4 regions of the Micromonospora sp. CNZ322 genome follow, and region 3 is predicted to be linked to each of the others. Evidence: riboswitches for the same ligand, from Rfam matches in the RefSeq annotation. Region 3 holds a riboswitch; each other region holds the start of a gene.
The links. Region 3 has a riboswitch for S-adenosylmethionine ahead of FB453_RS16515 (ABC transporter substrate-binding protein). Riboswitches for the same ligand answer to the same signal wherever they lie in the genome.
Positions count from the first base shown of each region.

Region 1: another riboswitch for S-adenosylmethionine. It lies ahead of thrC (threonine synthase); the one in region 3 lies ahead of FB453_RS16515 (ABC transporter substrate-binding protein).
Region 2: another riboswitch for S-adenosylmethionine. It lies ahead of FB453_RS12430 (aminotransferase class V-fold PLP-dependent enzyme); the one in region 3 lies ahead of FB453_RS16515 (ABC transporter substrate-binding protein).
Region 4: another riboswitch for S-adenosylmethionine. It lies ahead of FB453_RS32750 (hypothetical protein); the one in region 3 lies ahead of FB453_RS16515 (ABC transporter substrate-binding protein).

Region 1 covers NZ_VITD01000004.1:208,095-215,699, forward strand. The annotation lists gene FB453_RS12325 (ABC transporter permease subunit) at 1-385, shown strand, start outside; gene FB453_RS12330 (DUF4232 domain-containing protein) at 395-1,081, opposite strand; gene FB453_RS12335 (DoxX family protein) at 1,350-1,817, shown strand; gene FB453_RS12340 (ArsR/SmtB family transcription factor) at 2,038-2,343, opposite strand; gene FB453_RS12345 (DMT family transporter) at 2,435-3,397, shown strand; SAM riboswitch class I at 3,466-3,601, shown strand; gene thrC (threonine synthase) at 3,612-4,898, shown strand; gene FB453_RS12355 (GNAT family N-acetyltransferase) at 5,163-6,182, shown strand; gene paaN (phenylacetic acid degradation protein PaaN) at 6,338-7,605, shown strand, end outside.
Region 2 covers NZ_VITD01000004.1:225,664-233,268, forward strand. The annotation lists gene FB453_RS12400 (glycerol-3-phosphate dehydrogenase/oxidase) at 1-849, shown strand, start outside; gene FB453_RS12405 (hypothetical protein) at 938-1,474, shown strand; gene FB453_RS12410 (FAD-linked oxidase C-terminal domain-containing protein) at 1,485-2,885, opposite strand; gene FB453_RS12415 (DUF4031 domain-containing protein) at 2,954-3,238, shown strand; gene FB453_RS12420 (HD domain-containing protein) at 3,210-3,866, opposite strand; gene FB453_RS12425 (FUSC family protein) at 3,973-5,208, shown strand; gene FB453_RS12430 (aminotransferase class V-fold PLP-dependent enzyme) at 5,232-6,491, opposite strand; SAM riboswitch class IV at 6,538-6,658, opposite strand; gene FB453_RS12435 (PrsW family intramembrane metalloprotease) at 6,682-7,605, shown strand, end outside.
Region 3 covers NZ_VITD01000006.1:127,857-135,461, forward strand. The annotation lists gene FB453_RS16495 (BTAD domain-containing putative transcriptional regulator) at 1-1,617, shown strand, start outside; gene FB453_RS16500 (Na+/H+ antiporter) at 1,732-3,306, shown strand; gene FB453_RS16505 (amino acid ABC transporter ATP-binding protein) at 3,335-4,078, opposite strand; gene FB453_RS16510 (amino acid ABC transporter permease) at 4,075-4,848, opposite strand; gene FB453_RS16515 (ABC transporter substrate-binding protein) at 4,888-5,793, opposite strand; SAM riboswitch class IV at 6,067-6,178, opposite strand; gene FB453_RS16520 (amino acid transporter) at 6,265-7,605, opposite strand, start outside.
Region 4 covers NZ_VITD01000024.1:486-8,090, forward strand. The annotation lists partial or broken gene FB453_RS32735 (tetratricopeptide repeat protein) at 1-2,397, opposite strand, end outside; gene FB453_RS32740 (DUF6959 family protein) at 2,711-2,980, opposite strand; SAM riboswitch class IV at 3,282-3,402, shown strand; gene FB453_RS32750 (hypothetical protein) at 3,430-4,032, shown strand; gene FB453_RS32755 (hypothetical protein) at 4,208-5,185, shown strand; gene FB453_RS32760 (GIY-YIG nuclease family protein) at 5,145-5,837, opposite strand; gene FB453_RS32765 (S9 family peptidase) at 6,419-7,605, shown strand, end outside.

The DNA of each region.
Region 1 (7,605 bases), on a different contig from region 3:
GCCGCTGCGCAGCACTGTCGCCGCCGAGTTGGAACCCACCGAGGGGTTGCTCCGGTTGCTGGCCGTGCTGGGCTACCTGGCGGTCGTACTGCTGGTGGTGGCCGGCCTGGCGTTCCTGCTGTCGGTGATCACGGACGCCGCGCTGGGCGCTGTGGGTGGTGCGGTTCTGCTCTGGATCCTGTCCAGCATCCTGGACCAGATCACCGCCCTGGGAGCGCTGCGGGACTTCCTGCCCACCCACTTCAGCACCGCCTGGCTGGGTCTGCTGTCGACTCCGGTGCAGACCGACGATGTGGTGCGCGGCTGCATCTCGGCGATCAGCTACGCGACGCTGTTCTGGGGGTTGGCGTTCTGGCGCTTCACCCGCAAGGACATCACGTCGTAGCGGGTCGGCTCAAAGCCGGCTGTCGGGCGGGCTCACCGACGACGGCACCGCGCTCGGCGCCGGCGGCGGGGCCGGCCGGGTCGGCACTGGCGTGGACGGGTCAGCCTTCTTCCAGGCGCTGACGCCGATCCGGCCGGTGTTGCCGAGGTCGATCGGCCCGTCCGGGTCGACCTCGTCGGCCGGCTGCCCGGCGGCGGGTGCCACCGTCAGGAACTCGCCGTTGGTGGCCACCACTGTCGAGTCGGTGACCAGGTTGCGCCAGAGCACCACTGCGGTGGCTCGCTCCCCGGCGGCGAGGATGACCTGCTGTGGTGGCTGGTCGAAGCCTGAGGTGATCTCCTTGGCCCCGTTGACCACCCGAAGCATGATCGGCTCGCGCGCTTCGTCGAACACGTGCAGCACCGGGTACCCGTTGAGCTGGTAGGGGTGCTCGCCGCAGTTGACCAGCTCCAGGCCGAGGGCGCGCAGACCCATAGCGGCGTCCCCGCCGGTCGACCGGATCCGAACGCCGCTCGTCGGGCACTCGGCCGGCGTCTCGGTGCTGGCGGTCGGGCCTGCTTGCGCCCTCGACCCGGGGGGTGGCTGGCTCGGATCTCCGGACTGGCCGCGATGGTCGAGAGTGCAGCCGCCGAGCACGAGAGTCATCGCGACCGTCGCGGTGACGCGTCGCAGTGCTGCGGTGTCGCGGGAGATCATCCGTTGATCCTCGCCCACTTGCGCAGCACGCCGACGCCCGGCCCCGGCCTCGCCGGCTCTTCCTGCGCTGCCACGCGAGCTGGTGGGGGACGTCTCCTGGTGCGCCTTTGGAGCTGAATCGTTTGCGACATCACCGGGGGAGGGCGCGGGCGTCCTCGTTCACACCGTTTTCACGAGGGATTATCCCACCAGCAAGGAACTTATGACTTTCGATGCCTGCATGCCTCAGGATCAACGAGGCCCATTCATACTCCTCGATGGAGGTGCCATGAACGTCTCTCGGCTCGGCGGGCCGACCCTGTCCCTGTTCCGCATCGTGATCGGCCTGCTGTTCACGTTGCACGGCCTGTCCTCGGTATTCGGGTTGTTCGGCGGCAACCCGACGACTGGCAAGGCGGTACCCCTCGGCACCTGGCCGGGCTGGTGGGCCGCCCTGATCCAACTGGTCTGCGGCGTACTGGTGCTGGTCGGGCTCTTCGCCCGACCCGCCGCGCTGCTCGCCTCCGGCTCGATGGCGTACGCCTACTTCGTGGTGCACCAGCCGAATGCTCTGCTGCCGCTGCACAACGGAGGCGAGCGGGCGGCGCTCTTCTGCTGGGCGTTCCTGCTGGTCGCGGCTCTCGGCCCGGGTGCCTGGGCACTCGACACGCTGCGCGCCCGGCGTCGCACCGACACTCCCTCGGCATCGGCATCGGCATCGGCTTCGGCGGCCGAGCCCGACGCGGTGTCCGTCTGACCACACCCGAACCACGCGCCGCCGAAGCCTCGACGAGGCGGCTTCGGCGGCGCGCCCGGTCAGGGCCGGCCGATGCGCCCGGTCGCGGCGTTACCTCTTCGCTGATGTCGTAGACGATTCAGCTCCAAAGCGAGCGTCGGTGGCAGGTCCCAGCCGAGGATGACGTGCCGCCGGCAGACCGGCTGGTACGGCCACGCGGGCTGCGGCCGTGGAGCGGGGGTCAGGCCGGCGGGCGCTGGGTGAGGACCGCGTCCAGCAGGCCGGGGTAGAGCTTGTCCAGCTCGTCCCGGCGGAGCCGGACCAGTCGGCTGGTGCCGGCGGCCCGGGTCCGGGTCAGCCCTGCCTCGCGCAGCACCTTGAGGTGGTGGCTACGGGTTGCCTTGGAGACGCCGAAGTCGAAACTGCCGCAGGCGGACTCGCCGCCCTCGGCGAGCGCCCGGACGATCTGTAGCCGCACGTCGTCGGCGAGTGCGGCCAGCACGCTGGTGACCGGTACGGCGGTCAGGTCGGGCTCGTGCGGCTCCATGTGACCAGTGTAACCCTTGTTCGACAACTATCGAACGACGCCCTATGGTCGGTGTCGTTGGTTCGACGATACTCGAACATTGGAGTTGCCGATGCGATCCCGCGCCACCGCGTACCCACTGGTCGCCGTGCTCGGCTGGGGCGTGATGTTCCCGATCCTGGCCAGCGCGCTCGACCGGGTCGACCCGCTCAACCTGACCACCGCGCGCTACCTGCTGGCCGCCGTCGTCCTGGTCGCCATCCTGCTGCTCCGCGAGGGTGCCGGAGCGCTCCGGCACGGTGGCCGGGCGCTGGAGGTGGTGGTGCTCGGAGTGGTCGGCTTCGCCGGCTTCAACCTGCTCACCAACCTGGCGCTCGAACACGCCGCCCCGCAGCAGATCTCCCTCTTCGTGGCCACCACTCCGGTGATCACCCAGCTGGTCCGCTGGGCCCGCGACGGCGTACGCCCGAAGCCGCTGCTGCTGGCACTCTCCCTGGTGGCGCTCCTCGGCGTCGGTCTGGTGATCACGCGGGGCAGTCTGGCCGGGCTCGGCCAGTTCGGCCTCGGCGGGCTCATGATGATCGGCGCGGTGCTGGGCTGGGGCATCTACACCCACGGCGCCAGCCGGTTCGGCGAGTGGTCGCCGCTGCGCTTCACCACACTGACCGCGCTCGCCGGCACGGCCGCGATGCTCGTCCTGAGCATCGGCGCCGACGCCGTCGGCTGGCAGCACGCGCCGGCCGCCGCCGACCTCGTGGCGGTCGCCCCGCAACTGGCGTACGCAGTGCTGGTGGGTGCCGTGATCGCGGTCCTGGCCTGGAACACCGGCGTGCAGCGACTCGGTGCCGCCAATGCCGCGCTGTTCATGAACCTGGTCCCGGTGACCACCTTCGCGGTGCAGATCGCCCGCGGCTACCGCCCGGAGCCCGTCGAACTGGTCGGGGCCGCCATCACGATCGCCGCCCTGATCGCCGCGAACCTCGCCGCCCGGCCCCGGCCCGCCGCACTGCCCCGGCCGATCGCGGTGACGGATCCGATCGCGGTGACCGACCCGGTGGCGGTGAGCGCCCGCTGACCCAGTAGCTGGGATCTGCGGTAGCAACGACCGACAGCGTTGTCCTAGACTCGACGGCACAACTGAATACCTCATCCAGAGGGGCTGAGGGATACGGCCCGACGACGCCCCGGCAACCACCCTGCGCGCTCACCGCTGAGCGATCCGCGGGGCAGGTGCCAATTCCGTCCCCGCCGCACCGTGCGATGCGGGGAAAGATGAGAGGACTCTCGACATGACGTCGACGCTCGTCGCCTCCGGCATCGACACCTCTGCCAGCCCCGCCCGCGCCCTGGTCTGCCGTGCCTGTTCGGCCCGCTACCCGCTCGCCGCCCAGCACGCCTGTTACGAGTGTTTCGGCCCGCTGGAAGTCGACTACGACACCGCAGCACTGGCCACCGTCACCCGCGAGCAGATCGAGGCCGGCCCGAACAACATCTGGCGGTACGCCGCCCTGCTCCCCGCCGGCCAGGACCCGGCCAGCCGGGTCACCCTCGACCCGGGGCTGACCCCACTGGTGGCGGCCCCGCACCTCGCCGCCGAGCTGGGCATCACCGCACCGCTCTGGGTCAAGGACGACAGTGCCAACCCCACCCACTCGTTCAAGGACCGGGTCGTCTCGGTGGCGCTCACCGCCGCCAAGGCGCTCGGGTTCAGCCGGTTCGCCTGCGCGTCGACCGGCAACCTGGCCAACTCGGTGGCCGCCCACGCCGCCCGCGCCGGGGTGCCCTCGGTGGTCTTCATCCCCAGCGACCTGGAGCAGGGCAAGGTCATCACCACCGCCGTCTACGGCGGCGAACTGGTCGCCATCGACGGCTCGTACGACGATGTCAACCGGCTCTGCGGCGAGCTGGTGGAGACCGACGAATTCGAGGACACCGCGTTCGTCAACGTGAACGTCCGGCCGTACTACGCGGAGGGCTCCAAGACCCTCGGCTACGAGGTGGCCGAGCAGCTCGGCTGGCGGATTCCGGCGCAGGTGGTCATCCCGATGGCCAGCGGCGAGCTGCTCACCAAGATTGACAAGGCGTTCTCCGAGCTGGTGGAGATCGGCCTGGTCGAGGCGCCCGCCGACGGCTGGAAGGTCTTCGGCGCGCAGTCCGCCGGCTGCAACCCGATCGCCGTCGCCCTGCACGGCGAGACCGACACGATCATCCCGGTCAAGCCCACCGGCATCGCCAAGTCGCTCAACATCGGCGACCCGGCGGCCGGCCTCTACGCCCTTGAGGCAGTCCGCCGCACCGGCGGCTGGATGGAGTACGCCGACGACGACGAGATCCGCGCGGGCATTCGCGATCTGGCCCGTACCACCGGGGTCTTCGCCGAAACCGCGGGTGGGGTCACCGTGGCCGTGCTGCGCAAGCTGGTCGAGTCCGGTCGGCTCGACCCGACGGCCGAGACCGTCGTGTTCAACACCGGCGAGGGCCTGAAGACCATCGACGCGGTGGCCGGCCAGGTCGGGCCGACCCACCACATCAAGCCCTCGCTGCGCGCCGCCCGTGACGCCGGCCTCCTCGGCTGACAGGCTCGTTCGGACCGGGGCCGAGTCGATCAGTCGGTAACTGGGTTTTCGCTGTGAGTGTGGAAAACCCGCCGCTACGGACTTGACGACAGGAACCGGACGGCGCAAGATGCTCCGTGCGGGAGGGCATTTCGCCGAAGACTTTTGAAGTTCTTGCGACCCAACGCCGGAGGCGTTGTGCGAGTGTCCCTCCCGACCACGTTCGATCGGGCCAGCGAATAATTCGCTGGCCCGATCGCTTTTGTACGGTGCACGCTCACCGGCATGAGCATCACCATCGCGTCGTTCGACGGCGCCGACCGGACTTCCGTCGACGAGGCGTACCGGATCGGGGTGGCGGTCAACGAGGCCGATCTGCCGGACCTACCGCCCTTCTGCCGGCGCCGCTTCGACGCGCTGTTCCACACGCCGTTGCCCGGCACCCGGACGCTCTGGGCGCTGGCCCGACTGGACGGTGTCCCGGCCGGCTTCCTGCAACTGGACCTGCCGCAGCTCGACAACACCGACAACGCCACCGTCGAGCTGAAGGTGCGTCCGGAGCTGCGGCGCCGGGGCGTCGGTCGGGCACTGCACGAGTACGGCGTACGGCTGCTGCGCGAGCACGGCCGCAAGCGGGTCGTCGGGCTGACCGTCTCCGCGTTGCCCGACGGGCCGGCCCGGAGCGTGGCGGGCGCTGCGTTCGCCGCGTCGACCGGAGCCCAGGCAGCGTTGGTCGAGGTGCGTCGCCGGCTGGAGATCGCCGAGATCGACCGGGTCGCGCTCCGCGCGGCACTCGTCGAGGCCCAGCCCCGGGCCGAGGGGTACCGATCGGTGTGCTGGCAGGGCGCCACCCCGGAGGAGTATCTGACGGACATCGCCTACCTGGACGGCCGGCTGATGATGGACGCGCCCCTCGGTGACATGCAGTGGGAGCCGGAGCAGGTGGACGCCGAGCGCATCCGCGGCACCGATCGGGCCCTGGAGGCCAAGGGCCGCCGGCGGTACCACCTCGGGATGCGACACGAGGCGTCCGGCCGGCTGGTCGCCTGGACGCTGCTGGAGGTTGGCGCCTCCGCCGACTGGCACGCGTTCCAGCAGATCACCATCGTCGACCCCGCACACCGTGGGCACCGGCTCGGCCTCATCGCCAAGGCGGAGAACCTGCACCACCTGCTCACCCACGAGCCGGCGGTGCGGAGCATCGACACCATCAACGCCGCCAGCAACAGCTACATGGTGGCGATCAACGAACAGCTCGGCTTCCGCCCGGTGGACTCCTGGACCGACTGGCAGCTCACCCTCTGAGCCCTGGCCGGAGGCCTGCGGTTACCCGCTGCCGCCGCGAGCAACCCCGTGCCGTCGGCCATTGGCGCTTCTGCTCGGGAACTCGACTGCGGCATGAGCCGCTGTCGGGCATTCGCGCTACTGCTCGCGGACCGGACTCAGGCATGATGGCGGGCATGACGGAGACCCCGCATCCCCTGTACGACAGGCACGCCGAAACCCTCAACCGTGCGCTGACCGCGATCACGGAGCGGGGCTACTGGTCCGCCTATCCCGAATCCCCCAGCCCCCGGGTGTACGGCGAGACCGCCGCCGCCGACGGTAAGGCCGCCTTCGAGGCGTACCTCGGCGGTGACTTCCCGCTCGACCAGCCCGGCTCCGGCGTTCGGGTCGCCACCGAGACGAGCCCGTTCGGCGTGGAGTTGGCGGTGCGTTACCCGCACGCCGGCCCCGGTGAGCTGGTGAGCGCCGCCTCCGCCGCGCTGCCGGCATGGCGCGACGCCGGCCCGCAGGCCCGGGTGGGCGTCTGCCTGGAGATCCTCGACCGGCTGCACAAGCACATCTTCGAGCTGGCCAACGCGGTGCAGTTCACCAGCGGGCAGGCGTTCGTGATGGCCTTCCAGGCCGGTGGCGCGCACGCGCTGGACCGGGCGCTGGAAGCGCTGGCGTACGCGTACGCCGAGATGACCCGGCACCCGGGCACGGCGGGCTGGGAGAAGGCCGCCGGCAAGGGTGACCCGCTGCGGATGACCAAGACGTTCCACGTGGTGCCGCGTGGGGTGGCGCTGGTGATCGGCTGCAACACCTTCCCGACCTGGAACTCGTACCCCGGGCTGTTCGCCTCGCTGGTCACCGGCAACCCGGTGATCGTCAAGCCGCACCCGCGCGCGGTGCTGCCGCTGGCCATCACAGTGAAGTACGCCCGGGAGGTGCTCGCCGAGGCCGGGTTCGACCCGAACCTGATCATGCTGGCGGCCGAGGCGCCCGGTGAGAAGCTCGCCAGCGACCTGGCCCTGCACCAGGCCGTCCGGATCGTCGACTTCACCGGCTCCACCGAGTACGGCGACTGGCTGGAGACACACGCCCGGCAGGCGTCGGTCTACACCGAGAAGGCCGGCCTCAACACCGTCGTCATCGACTCCACCGACGACTTCGCCGGCATGTGCCGCAACCTCGGGTTCACGCTGACCCTCTACAGCGGGCAGATGTGCACCACCTCACAGAACATCCTCATCCCGGCCGGGGGCATCGAGACCGACCAGGGGCACAAGAGCTTCGACGAGGTGGCCGGCGGGATCGCCGCCGCAGTCGGCAAGCTCACCGCCGACCCGGCCCGAGGTGTGGAGCTGACCGGCGCCATCGTCAACGACGGGGTGCTGGAGCGGCTCGCCGAGGTGACCAAGGTCGGCGAGCCGGTGCTGGAGTCGCGGGCCGTGGCCCACCC
Region 2 (7,605 bases), on a different contig from region 3:
TGGCGGCTGGACCGTTCCCACCCGGCCGCCTCGGCCCGCGACATCGACTACCTCCTCCAGCAGGTGAACACCGTGCTGGAGCGGCCGCTCACCACCGCCGACATCGAGGGGGTGTACGCCGGGCTGCGGCCGCTGCTGGCCGGCGAGGCCGACTCGACCTCGAAGCTCTCCCGGGAGCACGCGGTCTTCGAGCCGATGCTCGGGCTGCTGCTGGTCGCCGGCGGCAAGTACACGACGTACCGGGTGATGGCGTCCGACGTGGTCGACCGGGCCGCTCGCCGGCTCGGCGGCGCCCGCTCGTCGCGTACGGCCGACCTGCCGCTGCTCGGCGCCGACGGGTACCCGGCCATGTGGCGGGACCGGGCTGACCTGGCGCGCCGGCACGCCGTGCCGGTGGGCGTGGTGGAGCACCTTCTGGAGCGCTACGGCACCCTCACCCTGGACCTGCTGGCGCTTGTCGACGCTGATCCTCTGCTGGCGTCTCCGCTGGCTGGTGCTCCGGAGTATCTGGCGGCGGAGGTCGCCTACGCGGCACGGGCCGAGGGCGCGTTGCACCTGGAGGACGTGCTGACCCGGCGGACCCGGATCTCGTTCGAGACCAGCCACCGGGGGCTGGAGTCGGCGGAGCACACCGCCGAGTTGATGGGGGCGGTGCTCGGTTGGGACGCGGCCACCCGGGCACGCGAGGTCGAGCACTACCGGGCCCGGGTCGAGGCGGAGCGGCAGTCCCAGTTGATGCCGGACGACGCGGCGGCTGACGCGGCCCGCCTCGGTGCTCCGGACGTCCGGGGTTACGCGGCCGACCGGGGTGACGACGATCAGGCGGAGCTGCGCTCGTCCGCTCGATGACGAATTGCGACGTTACCGATGGGTAACCATCGATACCGGCCCGGATGGTGGTTTCGAACGCTACCTACGGTGGGGTAGGTTTCCGCGCGTGCTACCCCGCGCGCGCCCTCGTCTGCTCTTACCCCTGCTCGCCGTCGCGCTCGTCGGCGCCCTGACCGGGTGCTCCCTCTTCGACGGAGACAAGCCGCGCACCCCGGTGGCGCAACCGACCGCTGGAACGGCGGGCGGCAGCTCGCAGCTGGAGATCCCCACCACTGTCGCCGCTGGTCAGGTCAGCCTGCTCCAGCGGCTCGGCGAAGACGGGCCGATGCGCACCCTGAGCGTTGAGCGGAACGGCGCGTGGCAGTGCGTCGACTGCGCCGGCGACGGCGTGACCTCCCGGGGCACCCTCGCACCGGAGCTGACCGAACGGCTCCAGGTGCTGCTCGCCAACCCGGCGCTGGCCGACGAGACCGATCAGGCCCGGCGGTACCGGACAACCTGCATCGACGCGCTGACGTCCAGCCTCATCACCTCGACCGGGCTGATCACCTCGCAGGACTGCCCGGGTGAGGAGCTCACGCCGGTCGCCGGGGAGATCCTGCTGCTGCTCACCCAGGCGACCCCGGCCGAGGTCAAGGGCTGACCGCAGCCGGTCACAGCACCTTGCCCGGGTTGAGCAGGCCAGCCGGGTCGAGCGCCGACTTGATCGCCTGATGCACCCGGACACCGACCGGCCCGATCTCCCGGGCCAGCCAGTCCCGCTTGAGCAGCCCCACCCCGTGCTCCCCGGTGCACGTGCCGCCCAGATCCAGGCCGAGCCGCATGATCTCGTCGAAGGCCCGCCGACCCCGCTCCACGCTCGCCGGGTCGGCCCGGTCGACCACGATGTTCGGGTGCATGTTGCCGTCCCCGGCGTGCCCCACCACGCCGATCGGCACCTCGCACTCGGCCGCGATCCGGGCGACCCCGTCCAGGAGCGCGGCGAGCGCGCCGCGCGGCACTGCCACGTCGTCAATCACCAGACCGCCGTTGCCGCCCGGGTAGGCGTCCGCCGCGAACTTCTCCATGGCCGGGTGGGCCAGCCGGCGAGCCTGGAGCAGCGCCGCCGCCTCCACCGCGTCGGTGGCCGCGTAGACCTCGTCGGCGCCGACGGCCTCGCACACCTCGGCCAGCACGGCCAGGTCGTCCGCCGCCCGGGAGCCGGTGTCGGCGGCGGCCAGCAACAGGGCCTGCGCGTCGGTCCGTAACCCCATCGGCTGGTACGCCTCGATCGCCCGCAGATGGGTCTGGTCCAGCAACTCCAGCAGGCTGGGGGTGAGCCCGCGAGCCGCGATCTCCGCCACCGCCGCGCCGGCCGTGGCGGTGGATCCGAAGACCGCCACCAGGGTCAGCGAGTCGGCCGGGGCGGGCCGCAGCGCCAATGTCACCTCAGTGATCACGCCGAGGGTGCCCTCCGAACCGACGAACAGCCGGGTCAGGTCGTAGCCGGCCACCCCCTTGGCCGTACGCCGGCCGGTGCGCAGCACCTCACCGGAGGCGAGCACCACCTCCAGGCCGAGCACGTACTCGGTGGTCACTCCGTACTTCACACAGCACATGCCGCCGGCGTTGGTGGCCACGTTGCCGCCGATGGTGGACGACTCCCAGGAGCCGGGGTCCGGCGGGTACCAGAGGCCCTGTCTGGCCACCGCCCCGGCCAGCGCCGCGTTGACCACCCCCGGCTGGACCACCGCGATCCGGCTCACCGGGTCGATCTCCCGGATCTCGTTCATCGCGACGGTGCTGAGCACCACCGCGCCGTCCACCGCGTTCGCCGCGCCGGCCAGCCCGGTCCGCGCCCCCTGCGGCACCACCGGTACGCCGTGCCGCGCGGCCGCCTGGATCACGGCCACCACCTGCTCGGTGTCGCGCGGGCGGGTCACCACCAGCGGGACGCCGGCGGCGCACAGGTCGGCCTCGTCCCGCTGGTGCATGCGCAGCAGGTCCGGGTCGGTGAGCACGGCGTCGTCACCGAGCGCGGCGCGCAGGTCGTCGAGGAGCGCGGTGGGGGCCATGCAGCCGAGGCTAGGTCGCCGACCGGCGATCATCAACATGATCGACTGGGCGGGATAACTTGGGCACCATGCTCTACCTGGACCGGCCGGCCTGGCCGTGGCGCGGTCGGCTCTGGTCGCACCTGATCAGCGACGTCTCGTACGCCGAGCTGCACGCCTTCGCCGAGACGCTCGGCGCGCCCCGGCGCGGCTTCGACCGGGACCACTACGACATTCCGGCCGACCGGTTCGCGGCGGCGGTGTGGCTCGGTGCCCAGGTGGTGCCGAGCCGGGAGCTGGTCCGGTTGCTCCGCGCCGCCGACCTGCGTCGGCCGAAGCACCTGGTCAACCCGCGTTCTCCGGCTCCCCGGTGAGGGCGGCCAGCTCGCGGCGCACATTGTCCCGGGCGGGCTCTTCCCACCGGCTCGCCAGCGGTGGCGACCGGAACAGCGCGGGCAGCGCCAGCAGGCCGGTCAACACGGCAGCCCGTCCAGCCCGGAAGGCCGGCTCCGGCACATGGGCGTACTCCCGGCGGATCGCCGCCGCGTAACGCTCGTAGTTGGCCGGCGGCGCGGCCAGTACGGCCAGGTCCGCGTCGCAGAGCAGCGCGCCGTCCCGGTCGCCCGGTGCCACAGTGTGCCCGGCGGTGAGCAGCACCAGCCGACGCACCTCGGTCACGGTGGGCACCGGCACCCCGAGCCCGGTGAGCACGCTCTCGGCCAGCGCGGCGCTGTCCCGTTCGTTGGCGTCGCCGGCGGCCCGGGGGTCGTAGACCGCGTCGTGGAACCAGGCCGCCAGCCGGACCGCGTCGGCCCGAGTGGCCAGGTCGGCGTGCTGGTCCACCACATCGAGTACAGCCGTCAGGTGGGCCAGCGTGTGGTAGTGCCGGTGCGGCTCCCGCCACCGGGCGATCACCTGCTCTCCGGCCCTGGTCGTATCCGGATCGGGGCTCGCGCCGGCACCCCGGGCCGCCGCCCGCCACCGGTCCAACAGATCAGCCACCGCCCGAGTCTGCCGCATCCGCCCGCGACGCGCGGGAAGGGAGGATTCAGCGGGGCCACCACGGGTAGTCGCGCCCATGGCCGTGGCCCGGGACAAGCGACCTCCGATGGTGCGACGTACCGCGCTGCGCGACGGGTTGGTGGACATCGACGGCGCGCGGATCGCCGAGGCCACCGAACAGCTGCGCCACCGCAGCCGCGCCACTCTGCACGACCGGCTGCACCGGGTACGGATGGCCGGCGGACTCGCTGTGCAGGCCGGGCTGGCTGCCGGGCTCGCGTACCTGATCTCGCACAAGCTGCTCGGCAACCCGCAACCGGTCTTCGCGCCGATCTCCGCGGTCGGCACCCTGGCCGCGTCGGTCGGCCAGCGGTTCCGCCGGACGGTGGAGTTGATCGTCGGGGTGGGGGTCGGAGTGGCCGTCGGCGACCTCCTGATCTACCTGCTCGGCACCGGGGCGTGGCAGCTCGGCCTGGTGGTCACCGTGGCGATCCTGCTCACCATCTTCGCCGGAGCGAGTGTGGCCATCGTCATCCAGGCGGCGGCCACGGCGGTGCTGATCGTGACGCTGAGCCCGTCGACCCAGAACCTGGAGATCCCGCGCTTCGTCGACGCCTTCCTCGGCGGTGGGATCGCACTGCTGGTCACGGCGGTGCTGCTGCCACTGAACCCGCTCCGAGTGATCAACCGGGCGGCCCGCCCCGCCCTGGACCTGCTCGCCGCCCAACTCGACGCCACCGCCGACGGGCTGCGCAATCGGGACCGCGCCGCCATCCAGGGCGCGCTGGAGAGGCTGCGCAACAACAAGGAGGAGTTGGCCACGCTGGGCGAGGCCATCGAGGGGGCGAAGGAGACCGCCACCCTCTCCCCGGCCCGGTGGCACCGCCGCGACGAACTGACCCACTACGCCGAGGCGGCCGACCCCATCGACCGGGCGATGCGCAACAGCGGCACGCTGATCCGCCGGTCCGTCACGCTGGTCGAGGACGAGGAACCGGTGCCCGATCCGATGCCGGACGCGATCGGCCACCTCGCCGAGTCGGTCCGGCTGCTCAAGCACGAGTTCGCCGCCGGTGAGGAGCCGGAGAAGGCCCGGGAGCGGTCGCTGCGGGCGGTCAGCGAGGCCGGCCGGGCGTACGGCGCCGGGGTGGGCTTCTCCGGCAGCGTGGTGATCGCCCAGATCCGCACCACCGCGAGCGACCTGCTGGTCGCCTCCGGGATCGAGCAGGAGGAGGCGAACCGGTGGATCCGCACCGCCTTCGGGGAGCAGGAGCGCCCGGTCGGTGAGCCCGCGGAGCCCGGCGAGACACCGAAGCCACCCACCGCCCCGCCGGTCGGCTGAGCGGGGCGACCGCCGGGCGGGCCTCAGCCCAGCTCGGCCAGCGCCGCGAGCAGCCGGTCCACCTGAGCGGCCGTGCTGCCCAGCCCGATGCTGGCACGCAGCGCGGTGGGCGGCAGGTCCCGCCGGCCGGTACGCGCCGCCGCCTCGCCGAGCAGCCGCCGGGCCAGCGGGTGGGCGCAGAACAACCCGTCCCGTACGCCGATGTGGTGCTCGGCGGCCAGCCGCGTGGCCACCTCGGTGGAGTCCCATCCGGCCACCACGAACGAGACGATGCCGACCCGGGGCGCGTCCGGGCCGAAGGTGCGCAGCTCGACGACGTGCGGCAGGGCGGCGAGGCCGGTCCGTAGCCGGTCCAGCAGGGCCTGCTCGTGGGCGGCCAGCGCGCCCCGGTCCGCCTCGTCGAGGGCCTTGCACACCGCCGCCAGCGCGACCGCTCCGAGCAGGTTCGGGGTGCCGCCCTCGTGTCGGGCCGGGCCGGTCGCCCAGGTCACGTCGTGGGTGGCTGGCCCGACGTGGCTGGTGGCGCCACCGCCGGCAAGGTAGGGCGGGGCGGCGTCCAGCCAGTCGGCCCGACCGATCAGCACTCCCGTGCCGAACGGCGCGTACAGCTTGTGGCCGGACACGGCCAGGTAGTCGACGTCGAGCGCGAGCAGGTCGACCGGGGCGTGCGGGGCGAGCTGCGCGGCGTCGAGCACGATCCGGGCACCGTGCCGGTGGGCCACCCGCGCCAGTTCGGCGACCGGCCACCGCTCACCGGTCACGTTGCTCGCACCGGTCACCGCGACCAGCACCGGCAGCGCCGGGCTGCTGCCCCGGCGCAGCTCGGTGAGGGCGGCGGCGAGATCGCGTACCGCCCCGTCGGGGTCGCTGGGCACCGGAAGGCGCACCGACCCGCGCGGCCAGGGCAGCAGGTTGGCATGGTGTTCGGAGGCGTTGGTGACCACCGTCGTGCCGGCTGGCACGGCCCGCGCCAGCAGGTTGAGCGCGTCAGTGGTGTTGCGGGTGAAGATCACATGATCGTCGGCGCGGACGCCGAAGAAGTCGCCGATCGTCTGCCGGGCCTGCTCGTACGCGAGGGTGCAGCGCCGCGACAGCGCTCCCGCTCCGCGATGCACGCTGGCGTACCAGGGCAGCAGCTCGGCCACCGCGTCGGCGGCGGCCCGGGCGCACGGCGCACTGGCCGCGTAGTCCAGGTTGATCTCGCCGGGCACGCCGAGAACGTCGAGCGGCGCGGACGGCACGGTGGGCAGGCTGGGCAGCGAGGGGACGAGAGTGACGGACACGCCGGAACCTCCGGGGTCAGGGACCCCGGGTGCGACATCGGGACGGGGTCCGCGCTTGCCCAGCACACCGATCGGGCTGGGCCCGGTCATCACCCGGGGCACCCCACCGCGAACTCGACGAGGGTTGCCGGCCAGCAAGCCGGGGCTGAACGCTGGCACTCGTGACCTGCCGGCAGCATAGCGGCTGCCGATGCGCCCGAACCAGCCGGCGGCGGATGGCTACGCTGACCGCATGGCCGACACCCCGCCCGGTTCACCATTGCCGCCGTCGCCCGCCGCCCCGCCTGCGCCCGCCGTCCCGCCCACGGGTGAGACGCCCCGGATGCCGCTGCGCCGACTGGGCTGGCGGCGGTTCCTGGTGCTGGCCGGGGTGGTGCTGTTGATCGCGGCGTGCGCGGTCTTCATGGTCTTCACGCTCGGCCAGTCGCTCGGTGTGCAGGCCCTGCTGATCGGGGTGGTCGCCGCCATCCTGCCGGTGCCGGTGCTGGTCGCCTGCTTCCTCTGGCTGGACCGGTACGAACCAGAGCCGTTGAAGTATCTGATCTTCTGCTTCGCCTGGGGGGCGTTCGTCTCCACCGCCGCCTCGCTCACGGTCAACGACTTCGCGGCCAACCGCTTCGCCGACTGGGGCCTGCCGTCCGCGCTCACCGGGGTGCTGGTGGCGCCGTTCATCGAGGAGCTGACCAAGGCACTGGGCCCGATCCTGCTGCTGGTGTTCCGCCGCCGCGAGTGGTCCGGGATCACCGACGGCCTGGTCTACTGCGGGCTCTCCGCGGTCGGCTTCGCGATGGTGGAGAACATCCTCTACCTGGGCGGGTTGGGGTACGCGTCCGGCGCCGACCGGTACGGCCCGGCCACCGGCATCCAGCAGGTCATCGCGATCTTCATTCTGCGGATTCTGCTGTTCGGGTTCGCCCATCCCCTTTTCACCTCGATGACCGGTGTGGGCCTGGGTATCGCCTCCCGGACGGCCGACCGGCGCATCCGGGTGCTCGCCCCGATCGCCGGCCTGCTGCTGGCGATGATGCTGCACGGCACGTGGAACCTGCTGCCCACGCTGACCCAGGCCACCGGCGAGGCCATGATCATGCTGTACGGCTTCCTGGGCCTCATG
Region 3 (7,605 bases):
CGGGACCTCGACCCGGACGTGCTGGGCGTGTTGGCCGGTGACCCGACGACAGCGCTGGACGCCGTGGACCGCGCCCTGGCGGCCGGGTTCCTCACCGAACGGGAGTCCGACGGGCGGCTGCGCTTCACCCACATCCTGGTCCGCGACACGCTCTACGCCGACCTGTCCGCGCCGCGCCGCGCCACCTGGCACGGGGCCGTCGTCGAGGTGCTGCGACAGCGGGAACCCGTCGATCCGGCGGCCCTCGCGTACCACCTGCTGCGCGCCGGCGGGCCGGTCCACGCCGCCGAGGCGTCGACGTACGCCCAGGTGGCGGCCGAGCGGGCCGAACGGGGCGGCAACCCCCACGAGGCGGCCCGCCTGTGGGGCCAGGCGATCGACGCGTACGGCCGCGCCGGCGGGGTCGAGCCGCGTGGGCGGGTGACCGCGCTGCTCGGCCTGGGGCGGGCGCTGGCCGTGACGGGCCGGCTGGCCGAGGCGCGGCTACGGCGTGCCGAGGCGATCACCGTCGCCGAGTCCACCGGAGACCCCCTGCTGATCCAGGAGGCCCTGGCTGGCTTCGACGTGCCCGCCAGTTGGACGCGCAACGACGACGACCTGCTCTCCGGGCACATCGTCCGAGCCGCCGAACACGCCCTGACCGCGCTCGGCCCGATCGGCTCGGCGCAGCGCAGTCGGCTGCTGAGCACCCTCGCGTTGGAGCTGCGCGGCACCACCACCGATCGTGGCCGCCGCGCCGCCGTCGAGGCCGAGACGATCGCCCGCGACATCGGCGACCCCGGGCTGTTGGCCTTCGCGCTCAACGCCCGTTTCATGCACGCCTTCCAGCGCGTCGGTCTTGCCGACGCGCGGGCCCGGATCGGCGTGGAACTGGTCGAGCTGGCCGCCCGGCACCACCTGGTGACCTTCGAGGTGCTCGGCCACCTGGTCCTGGTCCAGGCCAACTGCGCGCTGGCCGACCGGCCCGCCGCCGACGCGCACGCCCGCGCCGCCGACCGCCTCGCCGAACGGTACGAGCTGCCGTTGGTCGGTGTCTTCACCCGGTGGTACGCCGCACTGCGCCTGGCCCTCGACGGCGGGTCGGACGCGGCGGCGCAGGCGTACCGCTCGGCGGCCGACCGGGTGAGCGCCGACAGCATGCCGGGGCTGACCCAGGGGTTGCTCCCGCTGGCCCTGCTCGGCCTGCGGCTGGCCGATACCATCGGCGCCGACCGGCCGACCATCGGGCTCGGCGCTGCCGACTGGGCGGACCTGGACTGGGGGCCGCACGAACCGTGGGTCCGGCCGTTGCTGCTGCTCGCCGCCGACGACCGGGACGCCGCCGCGGCCGCCCTGCGGGCGCTTCCCGAGGGGCCGCACGATCTGCTGCGTGAGGTGCGGCTCTGCCTCGTCGGTCGGGCGGCGCGCGCCCTCGACGACCGGGCCACGATGACGCGGGTCCACGCCGAGCTGCTGCCGGCCGTCGACGAGCTGGCCGCCGGCAGCGGGGTGCTCACCGTCGGCCCGGTGGCCGGGCACCTCGCCGACCTGGCCGCCGCGTTGGGCCGGCACGAGGAGGCGGCCGAACACCGTCGTACGGCCCGTGCGGTGACAGCGCGCGCCCGCGCCACCGCCTGACCCTCGCCCGCGGGCACCGCGACTTGCCGGTTTCCGCCGGAACCCACCGGCCGGTGCGGTCAGATGGAACCACCGGCGCGTCCACCGCCGGCCGTGGTCCGAGGGGGTGTACGCGTGGAGGCGCTCATCCTGATCGTGGTGCTCGGCGTCACCGTCCTGGTCGGCACCACCCTCGGCGGTCGGTACCGGGTCGCCCCGCCGGTCCTGCTCATCGCGTTGGGCGTGCTGCTCGGGCTCACGCCGCCGCTGTCCGAGGTCACCCTGGAACCTGAGCTGGTCCTGCTGATCTTCCTGCCGGCGATCCTGTACCGGGAGAGCCTCACCATCAGTCTGCGGGAGATCCGGGCCAACCTGCCGGTGATCGGGTTGCTCGCCGTGGTGCTGGTGGTGCTCACCATGGTCACTGTGTCGTTCGCCGCGCAGGCGTTCGGGGTGAACCCCGCTGCCGCCTGGGTGCTCGGCGCGGTCCTCGCGCCGACCGACGCCGCCGCGGTCACCGGCCTGGCCAAGCGGCTGCCGCGGAAGCTGCTCACCACCCTGCACGCGGAGAGCCTGATCAACGACGGCACCGCGCTGGTGGTCTTCGCGGTGGCAGTGGGTCTGCTCAGCCACAGCGCCAGGCCGGGCGTGCTGGGCATCGGTGAGGAGTTCGTCGGCGCCAGCGTCGGGGGCGTGGTCGCCGGTCTGCTGGTGGGCGCCGCCGTGGTGCTGATCCGCAAGCGGCTCGACGATCCGTTGCGCGAGGGCGCGCTCAGCGTGCTGACCCCGTTCGGCGCCTTCCTGCTCGCCGACGCGGTGCACGCCAGCGGTGTGCTGGCGGTAGTGGTCGCCGGCCTGGTGCTGGCCTACGCCGGCCCACGGGTGATCCGCGCCCGGTCCCGGGTGCTGGCGTACGCGTTCTGGGACCTCTCCACGTTCCTGATCAACGGCGGGTTGTTCGTCCTGCTCGGCACGCAGATTCCCCGCTCGGTGCGGAGCATCACCAGCACCTCGCCCGAGCGGGCGCTGCTGATCGTGCTGGTGGTCACACTGGTCGTGATCGGCACCCGCCTGCTCTTCGTCTATCTGACCGCGCAGTCGGCGCGGCTGCGGCGCCGGCGGATGATGGACCCGAGCCAGGGGCCGTCCGCCTGGCGGGTGGGGACCGTCGCGGGCTGGTCCGGTTTCCGGGGCGCGGTCTCGCTGGCCGCCGCCCTGGCCGTCCCGACGGTGATGGTCGACGGTCAACCGGTGGTCGAACGGGATCTGATCATCTTCGTCACCGCGCTGGTGATCGTGCTGATCATGCTGCTTCAGGGCACCACCCTGCCGTTGGTCGTGCGCTGGGCCGGGCTGAGCGGCGACCCGGAACGCGTCGACGAGGCCCGCAACGCGCGGCGGCGGGCCACCGAGGTGGGCCTGGCCGCTCTTCCCCAGGTCGCCGCGGAGATCGGTGCCCAGGATGAATCGGTGCGTCGGCTGGAAGCCGAGTACCGGCGGCATCTGGAGGACCTCGACGAGAGCGGTGGGAACACCGCCGAGGAGCGCCGCCTGGAACGCCGACTGCGCCTCGGCGTTCTCGCCCACAAGAGGCGGGAGGTCACCCGGCTGCGCGACAACCGGGAGATCGACGACCTGGTGCTCCAGGAACTTCAGTCCGCGCTGGACAACGAGGAGATCCGGCTGCTGGGGCGCGGGCCCAACGAGTGACCGTCGGCAACCCGTCGGGCCGCGCGGCTCAGAGCACCTGGTCGAGGAAACGGCGAAGCCGCGGATGCTCGGCCCGCTCGAAGATCGCCTCGGGTGGGCCGGCCTCCAGCACCACGCCCCGGTCCATGAAGGCGACGGTGTCGGCGACCTGCCGGGCGAAGCCCATCTCGTGGGTCACCACCACCATGGTCATGCCGGCGGCGGACAGGTCGGCCATCACCCCGAGGACGCCCTTGACCAACTCCGGGTCGAGCGCCGAGGTGGCCTCGTCGAAGAGCATCACCTCGGGCCGCAGCGCCAGCGCGCGGGCGATCGCCACCCGCTGCTGTTGACCACCGGAGAGCTGCGCCGGCCGGGAGTTCGCCTTGCCGGCCAGCCCCACCAGCTCCAACTGGGCCCGGGCGACGGTCTCCGCCTCGTCCGCACCGAGCTTGCGCAGCCGCCGCAGCGCCAGCGTGACGTTGCGCAGCACGCTCATGTGCGGAAAGAGGTTGAACTGCTGGAACACCATGCCCACCCGCTGCCGTAGCGCGTCCGGGTCGTCGCCCAGCACGCTGCGCCCGTCCAGCAGCACGTCGCCCCGGTCCGGTTCGATCAGCCGGTTGATGGTGCGCAGCAGTGTGGACTTGCCCGACCCGGACGGCCCGATGACGCAGGCCGTCGCGCCTCGCGGCACCGAGAGGTCGACGCCGCGCAGCACCCGGTTCGGTCCGAAGGCGAGGTGCACGTCGCGTACGTCGAGGCTGACCGAGGTCGTCGTGGCGGTGGTCATCGCCGATCCCCTTCCGTTGCGGCGTACGACGCGATGTCGTCGTCCTCTTCGGCCGACGCGGTGGCCGGCCGGCCGTTGCGCAGCCGCCGGTCGATCCAGTTCACGACGTGCGTCAGCGGGACCGTCAACGCCAGGTAGCAGAGCCCCGCCAGCAGCAGCGCCGACTCGTTGCCGGTGGTGGCCGCGTAGTCCTGCCCGATCCTGAACAGCTCCCGCTGGCTGGCCACCAGGCCGAGGAAGTAGACCAGGCTGGAGTCCTTGATCAGTGCGATGAGCTGGTTCACCCAGGCCGGCAGCACCCGCCGGATGCCCTGCGGAATGATCACCAGCCGCATCGCGTCGGCCCAGGAGAAGCCGAGCGCCCGGGCGCCCTCCAACTGGGCGGCCTCCACCGACTGAATGCCCGAGCGGAAGATCTCCCCGATGTACGCGGCGGCGATGAGCGACAGCGCCAGGATGCCCAACGGGTAGGGATCCGGCCCCCAGACCTGCATGCCCAGCGGGGCCAGCCCGACGCCGATCAGCAGGATCGTCGCCGCGGCCGGCAGCCCCCGGAACACGTCGGTGTAGACCCGCGCCGGCCAGCGCAGCCAGCGACTGCGGGAAATCCCGGCGACGGCCAGCAGCAGGCCCAGCACCGAGCCGAGCAGGGCGGCGGAGACCGCCAGGATCAGCGTGTTGGGCAACCCGACGGTCAGCATCTCGGGCAGCGCCTCGCGCATCGCGTCCCAGTCGAAGAACGTCTCCCACAGGGTGCTCAACGGATCCATCGGTCGCTCCTCCTACCGCCCTGCTCGCTCGTCACCGGCTCAGGACGCGGTCGACGCGGACGCCGACGGCACGGCCGTAGCGGACGCCGACGGCGCGGTCGACACGGACGGAGCCTTCACAGTGCCGCTGCCCGGCGTGAAGTCCGCCGGGATCGGCCGGCCCGGGTAGTACTGCGCCTGCAACCGGCTCCAGGTGCCATCGGCGATGACCTCGTCGAGGCTCTTGTTCAGCGCCTCGCGCAGCTTGTCGTTCCCCTTGGCCACGGCGTACGCGGTTGGTGCCGGGCTGAGCTGCTTGGCCGCCACGGTGATCTTGCCGTTGCTGTCGGTGGCCGACTTCTCGCCGATCTCCGCCGGGGCGATCCAGGCGTCGGCGGTGCCCGCCTTGAGCTGGTTGATCGCGCCGTTGTAGTCGGGCACCCGCACCGGGTTGAGCTGCTTGCCGGTGGCGTAGTCGTCCTGGACGGTGCCCTGCACCACCACGACCCGTTTGCCGGCGAGCTGGTCGAAGCCGGTGATCGGCGAGCCGACCGGGACGTCCAGGCCGAAGTAGCCGAAGTCGTAGCCGTTGCCGAAGTCGACGGTCTTCCTGCGGGCCTCGGTGATGGTGATCGAGGAGCTGCCCACGTCGAACTTGCGGTTGTTGACCTGGCTGAGCAGCGCGGAGAAGTCGGTGCCGACGAACTCGACAGTGAGACCGAGCTTGCCGGCCACGGCGGTCAGCAGGTCATTGTCGAAGCCGGTGAACTTGCCGTCCTTGAGGTACACGTTCGGCGGGGCGTCGGTCAGCGTTCCGGCGCGCAGCACGCCCGACTGGGCCAGGCCGTACGGGTTGGCGGTGGCGTCGGACGAGCTGTCGTCGCCGCAGGCGGTGAGGGCGGTGGCGGCCAGGATCGTGGCCGCGCCCAGGGCAGCGGCGCGGGTCAGGGCAGGAAGGAATCGCACGGGTGTCTCCGAAGGGTGGTGTCTCGGCGCGCACGGACGTGCGCCACCGACGGCGCGCCCGATGGGCGTACCGGTGGGAAAGGAGCTCGGGAAGGTGGTGCTAGAGCGCGATGCCGCGACGACAGGCGGCGCTGCACATTCGCATCATGTCCACGTGCCGTCGCCGGATCAGTGCGGGCGAGGGTCGACCGGTGCGGGAGTCCGCGACGTCGGTCGGTGGGGTGGTGCCGAGGATGCGCATGGTTCTCCCGGGTCTGTGCTGACCTGGGTGCCAGGCCACGCTTGCACCGACGTGCTGCCGGTGCCTGGTCTTCACCCGGGGCACCCCACCGCGGAGGAGGGTTGCCGGCCAGCGAGCCGGGGCTTCGCGCTGGCACTCATGACCTGCGCCGAGGCTAGCAGCAGGAGCGGGTGGATCGTCCAGTCGTTATGACCACACTCACTGTGCGCGACGGACTGTCGGCTCGCAGGTCAGCCGGCGTGCACGTGCGGCCGGCGGTGCGGGTTGGGCTCCTGGCGGCGCAGGATCTCCCGGGTCACCGAGGCGATGGCGCCCTGTCCGAACGCCAGGTAGCGCAGGAAGTTGCGGGTCGGACCGCCCTCGGACCACTCGAAGTAGATGTGGGGGCGCCGACGGCTGCGGTCGCGGATCTCCAGCAACAGGGCGGCGAGCGCGGTGGGCACCGACGAGCTGGCCAGGCTGAGCACCGGGAAGCGGCCGTCGACCACCCCGCCGCGGACCAGCAGCTCCGTCTCGAAGTCGGAGGGGTCGGTGACAGTGACCTCGACGAAGATGACGTCGCCGTCGTCGGGAAAGTCGTTGTCCGCCATGGTCTGCGCCAGCTTGGCGCGGTACTCCGCCTCGTCGCGCCGGTCGGGTTCGTGCGCGATGAGGCGGATCCGTCGTCCGGCGCGTTCGTCGATCATCCGGGCCGCGACGTGATCCAGTTCGACGTGGTCGACCCGCAGCTCGTAGGCCCGCATCAGCCGGGACAGCACCGACACCAGGATGATCCCGCCGATGAAACATGCCGCGATCTTGACGCCGCTCGGGCGCTCCACCACGTTGGCCACTGTGGTGTAGACGAAGATCACCGCGATGACTCCGAACGCGATGGTGCGACCGCGCTGACGCTGCCGGAGCGCCGCGAGCGTCACCGCCGTCGCGGCCGAGGTGATCAACACCAGGACCCCGGTGGCGTACGCGCTGCCCTGCGCGTCCACGCTGGCCTCGAAGACGATCGTGATCAGGAACGCCACGGCGGTGAAGACCAGCACCAGCGGCCGGACGGCTCGCGCCCAGGTCGGCGCCATGCCGTAGCGGGGCAGGTAGCGCGGCACGAGGTTGAGCAGACCAGCCATCGCCGATGCCCCGGCGAACCAGAGGATTCCGATGGTGGACAGGTCGTAGACGGTGCCGAACACCTCGCCGAGGTGGGCGTGCGCCAGGTAGGCCAGCGCGCGCCCGTTCGCCGGCCCGCCCGGTTGGAAGGCCTCCGGCGGAATGAGCACGGTGGTCGTCACGCTGCTGGTGATCAGGAAGACGCTCATGATCACCGCTGCGGTGGTGAGCAGCCGGCGGGCGCCACGGATCCGGCCCAGCGGTCGTGCCTCCGAGTCCTGCGGGTCACCCCGTACGCTCGGCATGACCGCCACCCCCGTCTCGAAGCCGGACAGCCCCAACGCCAGCTTCGGAAAGACCAGCAGCGACAGCCCGACCACCAGCCACGGATCGCCGTGCCCGGTGGTCAGCGTGGTCGTCCAGTCGCCGACCGCGCTCGGATGCGTCGCCACCCGCCACAGCGCGTCGGC
Region 4 (7,605 bases), on a different contig from region 3:
TTCGTCGAGGTCGGCAGACACGCCCGTCCGCTCCCATCTCGTGCAGAGCGCGACGCCGAGCGTTCCCAGGCGCTCCGGGCTCTCCTCCCCGACCGGCAGAAGCTCGACCGCCCGCCGCGCATGCTCCACCGCCGCATCGATGTCCGCCAGCAATCCCTGACGCTCGAAGGCGGACAGCAGGGCGTTCGCCACGAAGGTTTCCTGGAAAGCCACATCCTCATCCTCGCCAGTTCCGGCAGGCAGATCCGCGACCCGGCGAGCCAGAATCTCAGCCTCGCGCAGATCGTTATCAACACCGGCCCGGTCGGAGCGCAGGATCAGCATCGTGCCCAGCCAGGCAAACCGCAACGGCAGGGCCGGATCGGCCATCCCGGTGGAATCCACGGCGTGACGCATGGCGTCGATGGTCTCGTCGAGGTCGGCGGATCCCCCGGTTCGGTGATACCTAGTCGACAATGCATCGCCGAGCGCCTGCCATCGGCCGCCGACACGAACGTCACCGGGCGGGGTCGCCGTCGCCACGTACCGGAGAAGTTCAAGGCGCTCCTCGGCGTCGCCGTCACCCCCGCCGTGCCGGTGACGCCCCAGCAGCGCGTCCGCGAGACCCTCGGCGACCTCGGGACATATCGGATCTGTCGGAGTAAGCGTCCCGAGCACGCGGCGGATGAGGTCGACCGCTTCGTCGAGGACGGCCGGCGCGCCGCTGTCGTCGAACCGCGCCGCGGTAATTCCGTTCAGGTTGGTTAGGGCCACCGCTGTCTTGGAGCGGTCGAGCGGCAGGGCTTCGACCGCCGCCCGGATGGCCTCGGCGGCCGCATCCAGATCCTCGCGCTGCCGCAATAGAAAGAATCGCCACAGCAGAGCGGACGCGAGATTCGACAGCTGGCCGGGACGCTCCGTGGAGGGTGCGGGCAGGATGACCGCACGAATGTACTCGAGTCCCCGATCGATGTCGGAGAGCTCGCCTCGGGTGTGGCCGCGAAGCGCGAGGGCGATACCGGCTGCGGCCAGTCGGCGCGCACGGTCGGTGTGGCCGGGCGGCGTCACGGCGACCCCGGCCTCGCCGAACTCAACCGCCTGGTCCAGGTCCGCCGGATCGGCCGTGCGCTCGAATCGCAGCCGGAAGCTCATGCTGAGGTCGGCGCGAGGCTCGCCGAGCGCTTCGGGATCCGCGACGTCATCCGCCACGGCCCGCCGGCCCACCGTGATCGCCTCGTCCAGGTCGGCGAGTCTGCTGCTGAGCTGGTAGCGCGCGCGTAGCGCATCGCCGAGCGCGACCAGGAGGAAGCCGAGATTAGGGCCGTCGCCTGCTAACGACGCCCCACGGAGGACGTCGATCGCGGTGTCGAGGTCGGCCACCGATTCGAAGTCCTTGAAGCGCTGGAAGAGCGCCAAACCGAGAATGCCAGCGATCTTCGGAGATCCGGAGCCAGCGTCCTGCATGACCGCGTCTCCCATCACCTCGATCGACCGGTCCAGGTCGGCCCGCGCGTGGGAGAGGTCGTACCGCGCGGTCAGCACAGCGGCCAACTTCTGCGCACATACGCGCCGTTCCTCCGGCGTGACCGCCGCGGCCAGGGCGGCCTCGGCGCTGCAGACGGCGTCGTCGGCGTCCCGGGCGGAACCGGTGCGCGCGTGACGCCGCCGCAGGTCCTCTGCCAGCGCAATCAGGTGAAGAGACCGGTCGCCGCCGGCCATCGCAGCGGCGCGACGCCGGGCCTCGACCGCTCGGTCCAGGTCCACGGCCCGGCCACGTACCTCGTAGCGCGCCTCGTATCCGGTGGCCAGGTTCGACGTCACCGCAACGACGTCTTGGCGCGTGCCCGGCGCGGCCACCGCCCGTCGCCACGCCGCGACGGCCTGGTCGAGGTGAGCGACCTGACCGGTCGCCCGGTACCGGGCCATAAGCACCGCGCCGAGGTTGCCGTAGATCGCCAGGGCGGACGGCCCGAGCGCCCGGGTCAGCATGGACGCCTCGCCGAGCACAGCGGCGGCCTGCGTCTGTGCCGCGGCGTCGGTCGCGAAGCCGGGCTGCTCCATGACCTTGAACGCACGCCGGCTCAGCAGGTCGGCAACGTGATCGGCGCAGGAAGCCACGAGCACAACGGGGTCCGAGGTGGGCATCGGCAGGCGTGTCGGGAGAGGGTCTAGCGCCGGCCTCAACGAGCGCGTGAGGGCAGCCACGGACGTGTACTCCCGCTCGGATCCGTGCGGGGTGGCGAGGCACCGCTGCCAGTACAACAGCGCGATCAGGGCCCAGGCCTCGACGTCGTCCGGACGGGCCGCTCGTTCGAGCCGGGCAGCGGCCTCGAGCGCGGCCGAGTCATGGGAGGCATCGCGCGGGGTGTCCCCACCAAAGGCGCGGCGCAGCCGTGCAACCAAGGCGTCCCGATCCACGTGTCTCCTTGCGGCGAGGCAGCTGAGACGAGTACGACAGTAACGGATGGAATCCAGGCAGGCACGTTCTGCGAAGGGCGCTCGGTGTGGATGCAGGATCGGTGCGGCCGCGCCGAGAGGTTCTGGAAGCGGGAGCAACTTGGGCGTGCCCGTACGGCGACGGTTCGAGCTTCTATCTTTAGCGAGCCTCGGCATAAGGACCGGTAAGGCTAAGGGACGTCTCGTATCTCGGGGATGGTGAGATGTCCGTCGCTGCTGCGGTGGTCCGACCGACGGTGGTCTTCGAGGTCAGCTTCCGCCGGTGGCCGCCGTATCAGTACGGCCGCTGGATACCTCGCTCCGAGAGCGTCGCTTCGTAGAAGCCGAGGAAGCGCTCTGCCTCTCCTACTGCGTCGTCCAGCTCGTCGAGAGCTGTGCGGTCGCCGGGGTCCTGGCGCAGTAGGCGCGCCGCGTCCGCGAGCTGCACCAGCAGGGCAGCGAACGTATCGCCCTGCAGGTGGATGCCGGGGAATGCCCTACCCGAAAGCTGCACGACGGCACAGTTGGTACCACGGGACAATACCTGCGCTTGGTCCTGGCTCATCCGAGCAGGATTCCAGCACCACTCGAAGATCGTCCAAGGGAAATTCCCTAACCCCGGTGACTGTCTGGTGAAGACGGTCGGTCAGGCTGCCTGGGTGCAGGTGATCACCGCAGCCCGCCCGGCGTGGATTCTCCCGTTCACCGGGCTGCAGCCCGCCCAATTCCGCCAGCTGGTCCGCTTGGTCGCCGAGCGTGGCGGTGACGCGATCAGTGACGGGCGGCCGGGCCGGCAATGGGCTCTGGTCTCCTCCGCGTGTTGGCCGGGGTTGCTCCCGGCCTCGATGATCTCTATGCTTCCTGGGCGTCAAGAGTGGTCAGCGTCAAGCCTCCCGGCTTGCTGACCCGGCAACCGCGCCACCCGCGCACGGTGCCTCCGGGGGAAGACCAGGCCGACCGCAAGCTGCGGTACGGCAAGAGCGGGTGCCTCGGGCACCGGAGAGCGAGTTCACCGTGCCGTTCGACGAACCGAACCTTGCCGCTTTCGCGGTCTGCCTGACCTGCGGGCACCTCCGCGACGGTGCCCCGCGCGAACAGCGGTGCCGCTGCCAGCCGCGTACACCGGAGTGGGAGCAGCAGTGGCAGGGCCAGGACATCCCCAGTGACCTCGCCCTGTGCCTGTTGTGCGTCCGAGACACGGTGACCACCCGAACCCGGTGGTCGTGGCTGGCCTGCGAAACCTGCCGACACGTCTCGCAGGTCGTCGGCGAACGGTACGGCCACCGCGCCGCACTGCCGCTGGGCCGGCACTCGATCATGAACGGCGACGTGGTCCAACCGCAGACGGCCACGACCACCGTGGTCGCCGCCTCGCTGGTGGCTTCCGCGCGGCGTGGTAACGAGCTGCGCGAGTGGCAGCAGGTGGAGTTCGACCGGCTCGCCGAGCCACTACGCGTGATTGCTTCGAGCGTGCCGCTGGTCGAGTGGCAGCGACGGTGGCCGCCCTCGCTCGGAGCAAGCGTCGACGCTTTCGACCGCTACGGCGTCATGCCCGTACCCCACGACCTCAGCAGCCTCCGGCGGGCGCAGAACGAATTCTTGGCCACCGCTCGTTGATCGCCAGTCCAGCCGGCTGCTGTTGGTGGTAACCGATCTCGCCAACAGCAGCCGTGCTGGTCATCGCCCATCGACGGTCCGGTGATGACGGGCAGCTCGAATACCGCGCGGTTCGATAGCATCCGGCCATGATGGACAGTGGCGGGCAGCGACGTCGGTGCCCGGTGGTCGAAGCATGACCATCATCAGTGGTTGGCCGGCGCTGACCGTGGCATTGAGCAACAGAGCCTCGCCAGTGAGGTTGTTCATTCAGGAGCGGTTCGGCCGCTGGCAGGACCTGCAGGCACGGTATCGGGAATCCGTGGGTTCCCTTGTCGTGTCTGGGAGTCAGGCGAACCCTGGCACCATCGGCTCAGCCTTCGACTGGATGGTGCGCTTCATGGTGCATTCCAGTCCGGATCTGCGCTTGGCACTGCTCGGCGCGCGCACTCCCCCATTACGGCACGCGGTCCACGAACTGGCGCGCATGCTGAATTACTCCGAAAGCGGCGGCTGCGTGGGGGCCTTCCGGTTCACCGGGCCGGCCGCAGGCAGCGAAGCCAACCATCAACTCGTTGCCCGGGCGTGCTGGGCGCTGGCGCTCCTTACCGACCTGTACCGGGTCGGTCCGACACCGGGATCCCCGTTGATGGCCCTGGTCCCAAGGTCCATCACCGCCGAGAAGCTACTCGAGCTCGCCCCACCCGCGGCCCTCGACGAGCTCCAGGCTCTGCGCGCCTTCGCCGAGCGAAGCCTCGTGCCGTCCCTATCGGCACGGCGTGGCGCGTGGGCCCTCGGGCCGACCTTCGCCGGATCATCGCTGATGAACGCCGACGCCGACCTGATCGCCGCCGGTCTGCTGCTCGAACTCAAAACGGGCCTCGGCAGCAAGCGACGCGACGGGACGCGACGCTCATCATTGGAAGCGCCGACCATCATGCAGCTGCTCGGCTACGTACTGCTGGACTTCCCTGACGAGTTCGCCATCGGAGCCGTCGGCGTCTACAACGCCCGCTACGCACACCTGACGACGTGGCGTTTACCGGAACTCCTGGCCGAGCTGGCAGGCCGGCCCGTTGACCTTAAGGAGGAGCGTGTCGCCTTCCATGAGCTGCTCGCCGCGGGCGATCACGTCAGTCCTCGCTTCGGAGACCATCGATGTGACCCTGGATGAGGACGAACGCGTCGCGGAAGTCGAGGTCGAAGAACTCGCGGTCCTTGCGCACCCGGTAGGGCGCCAATCGATCGTGCAGCTCAACCTCTACCGACGGAGCATCCGCGACCACCCACAAAGCGCGCACGCCATACGGGATAACGACGCCTGTCGCCCGGTTGATCTCCTTCACCCGCTCCTCGACGGTCCGCTCGGTGTAACCGATCTTCAGCATCCGAGGCTGCTCGCGAGTCGACAGCACGTAGATGTAGCCAGCTCCTCGCGGTTCACGCTGCTGTTCCCCGACGAGTCCGGCCAGATGGACCTGCACGTCCGCGTCAATCAGGAGCGTGAGCTGCTTCGCAGCGGTGGCATCGTCGCCATCCCTGATCGCGGTCCGTAGGCGACCGAGCGCATCACCAGCTTGTAGGCAGCGCTTACGTCCGGGGCGGCCCAGCTGTTGCCACACGGTGAACCAGTCCCACTGATCCTGCTTGTGACAGCGCGAGTAGAGCCCCTTTACTTCCGACAGGGCCTCCAGCAGTGAAGGGCTGGACTTAATCGGGCCGTTCTGCAGGTAGCTCAGCACGGCCGCTACCGACTGCCGTCGTTTCTGCTGGATCTCGGGCTTGACGGGGGCCATCCCGAAGCCCCACTTCTGCACGACCTGCACACGGTGGTCTTGAACTGGAGATGCCACGACCGCCCCCTCTCCCGTAGCTGCATGCGCCGTCGGATGCGGCGATCCCGGCCACCTCAACAGCGGCCGGAATGAGCGGGAAGAGTATCCAACATGACTCGCTGGGCACCGAGCCGGAGCCCAAGCGGGAGGCCGCCCGCCGGCGGCGGAGAACAAGCGACTTTGGGCCGAGAGGGCCGGGCGAGCAAAGATGATCTTTGCGACGTCTACGGCCCAGACAGCGAGGAGACTTGGGAGATCGCCGACGTACTGACCCGCCTCCGGCTCACCGGCCGGGGGTAGGTGACAATGGCCAAGCTGTTCCACCGCCCCGGATCATCGCGACGGGTCGCTGGCGGCGTTCGTCGGAGGAGGAGTCCGTGGGGTTGGCAGCAGACTCGGATGCCGTCTCTGCAGCCAACGCCGTTCGCGCGTCAATCAGCTTCGACGAGCTACGCATCGTCGGGGATGCGCTGTACTGGCTGGAGTCCCGTCCGAGCTCCGGGAGCGGCCCGACTCTTGTGCGGTGGTCGGCAACCGACGGCGCGGCCGACGTGACTCCGTCGAGGTTCGGCGTGACCAGCGGTGTGCACTCCTACGGTGGTGGCACATACGCCCCAAGCAGCGGCGAGGTGTGGTGCGCCGGCCCGAGCGGCCTCTACCGGGTAGCCGGAGGCGACGTCCGCCTCGTGGTGGAGGACTCGTCGTTCGGTGACCTGACGATCGGTAACGGCGAGGTACTCGGTGTACGGGAGACAGAAGACGGCGATGCGCTGGTAGCGGTTCCGCTCGTCGGCGCTCCGGTGTTGCGGGTGCTTGCGGAGACGTCGGGCTTCTTCGGCGCCCCGCGGACCGGGCCGGGACTGCTGGCTTGGTTGCGGTGGAGTGAGCGGGACATGCCGTGGGACGCGAGCGAGCTGTGGGTGGCGACCTACGCTGCCGGCTGTTCGCTCGGCGATCCGGTGAAGCTCGCAGGCGGGCCGGCAGAGTCGGTGGTGGAGCCACGGTGGGGGCCGGACGCCGCCCTGTACTTCGTGTCGGATCGCAGCGGTTGGTGGAACCTCTACCGGTGGGACGGGGAATCGGTCGAGCCGGTCGCGCCGATGGCCGCGGAGTGCGCGGCAGAGCCGTGGGAGCTGGGATACGCCTCGTACGACTTCCTTGCTGATGGCCGCATTGTGATGGTGGTGCAGGAAGGACCGCGCCACCACCTCGCCGTGGTTGATCGATCGGGAGCGATCACGCCAGTAGAGCTGCCATATACGTCGATCAAGCCGTACCTGGCGGTGGGCGGTACGTCGGTGGCCTTGGTGGGGTCATCGCCGTGGGTGGCGCCGCAGGTGGCGCTGGTGGACTTGGGCGACGAGCCGCGGGTGGAGGTGTTGGCCCGGGCCGAGCATCCGGGGCTGGACGGGTTGGCGGTGTCGACGCCGGTGGAACTGCGGATTCCGGTTGGGGACAGCCGGGAGGTGGTGGCGCTGGTATATCCGCCGACCGGGGCGGCCCCGGACTGGTGTGCGCCTGTCATCGTGCGAGCGCACCCGGGTCCGACGGCTTCCTGCCTGGTGCGGCTGGACTGGCAGGCGCAGTTCTTCACCAGCCGCGGGTTCGCTGTCGTCGACGTCGACTACACCGGAAGCACCGGGTACGGGCGGGCGTTTCGGCAGGCTCTGTACGGCCGTTGGGGCGTCGACGACGTGGTGGACTGCCGTACCGTCGCCGAATACCTGCTGACTGAGGGCCGGGCGGTCCCGGGCGAAGT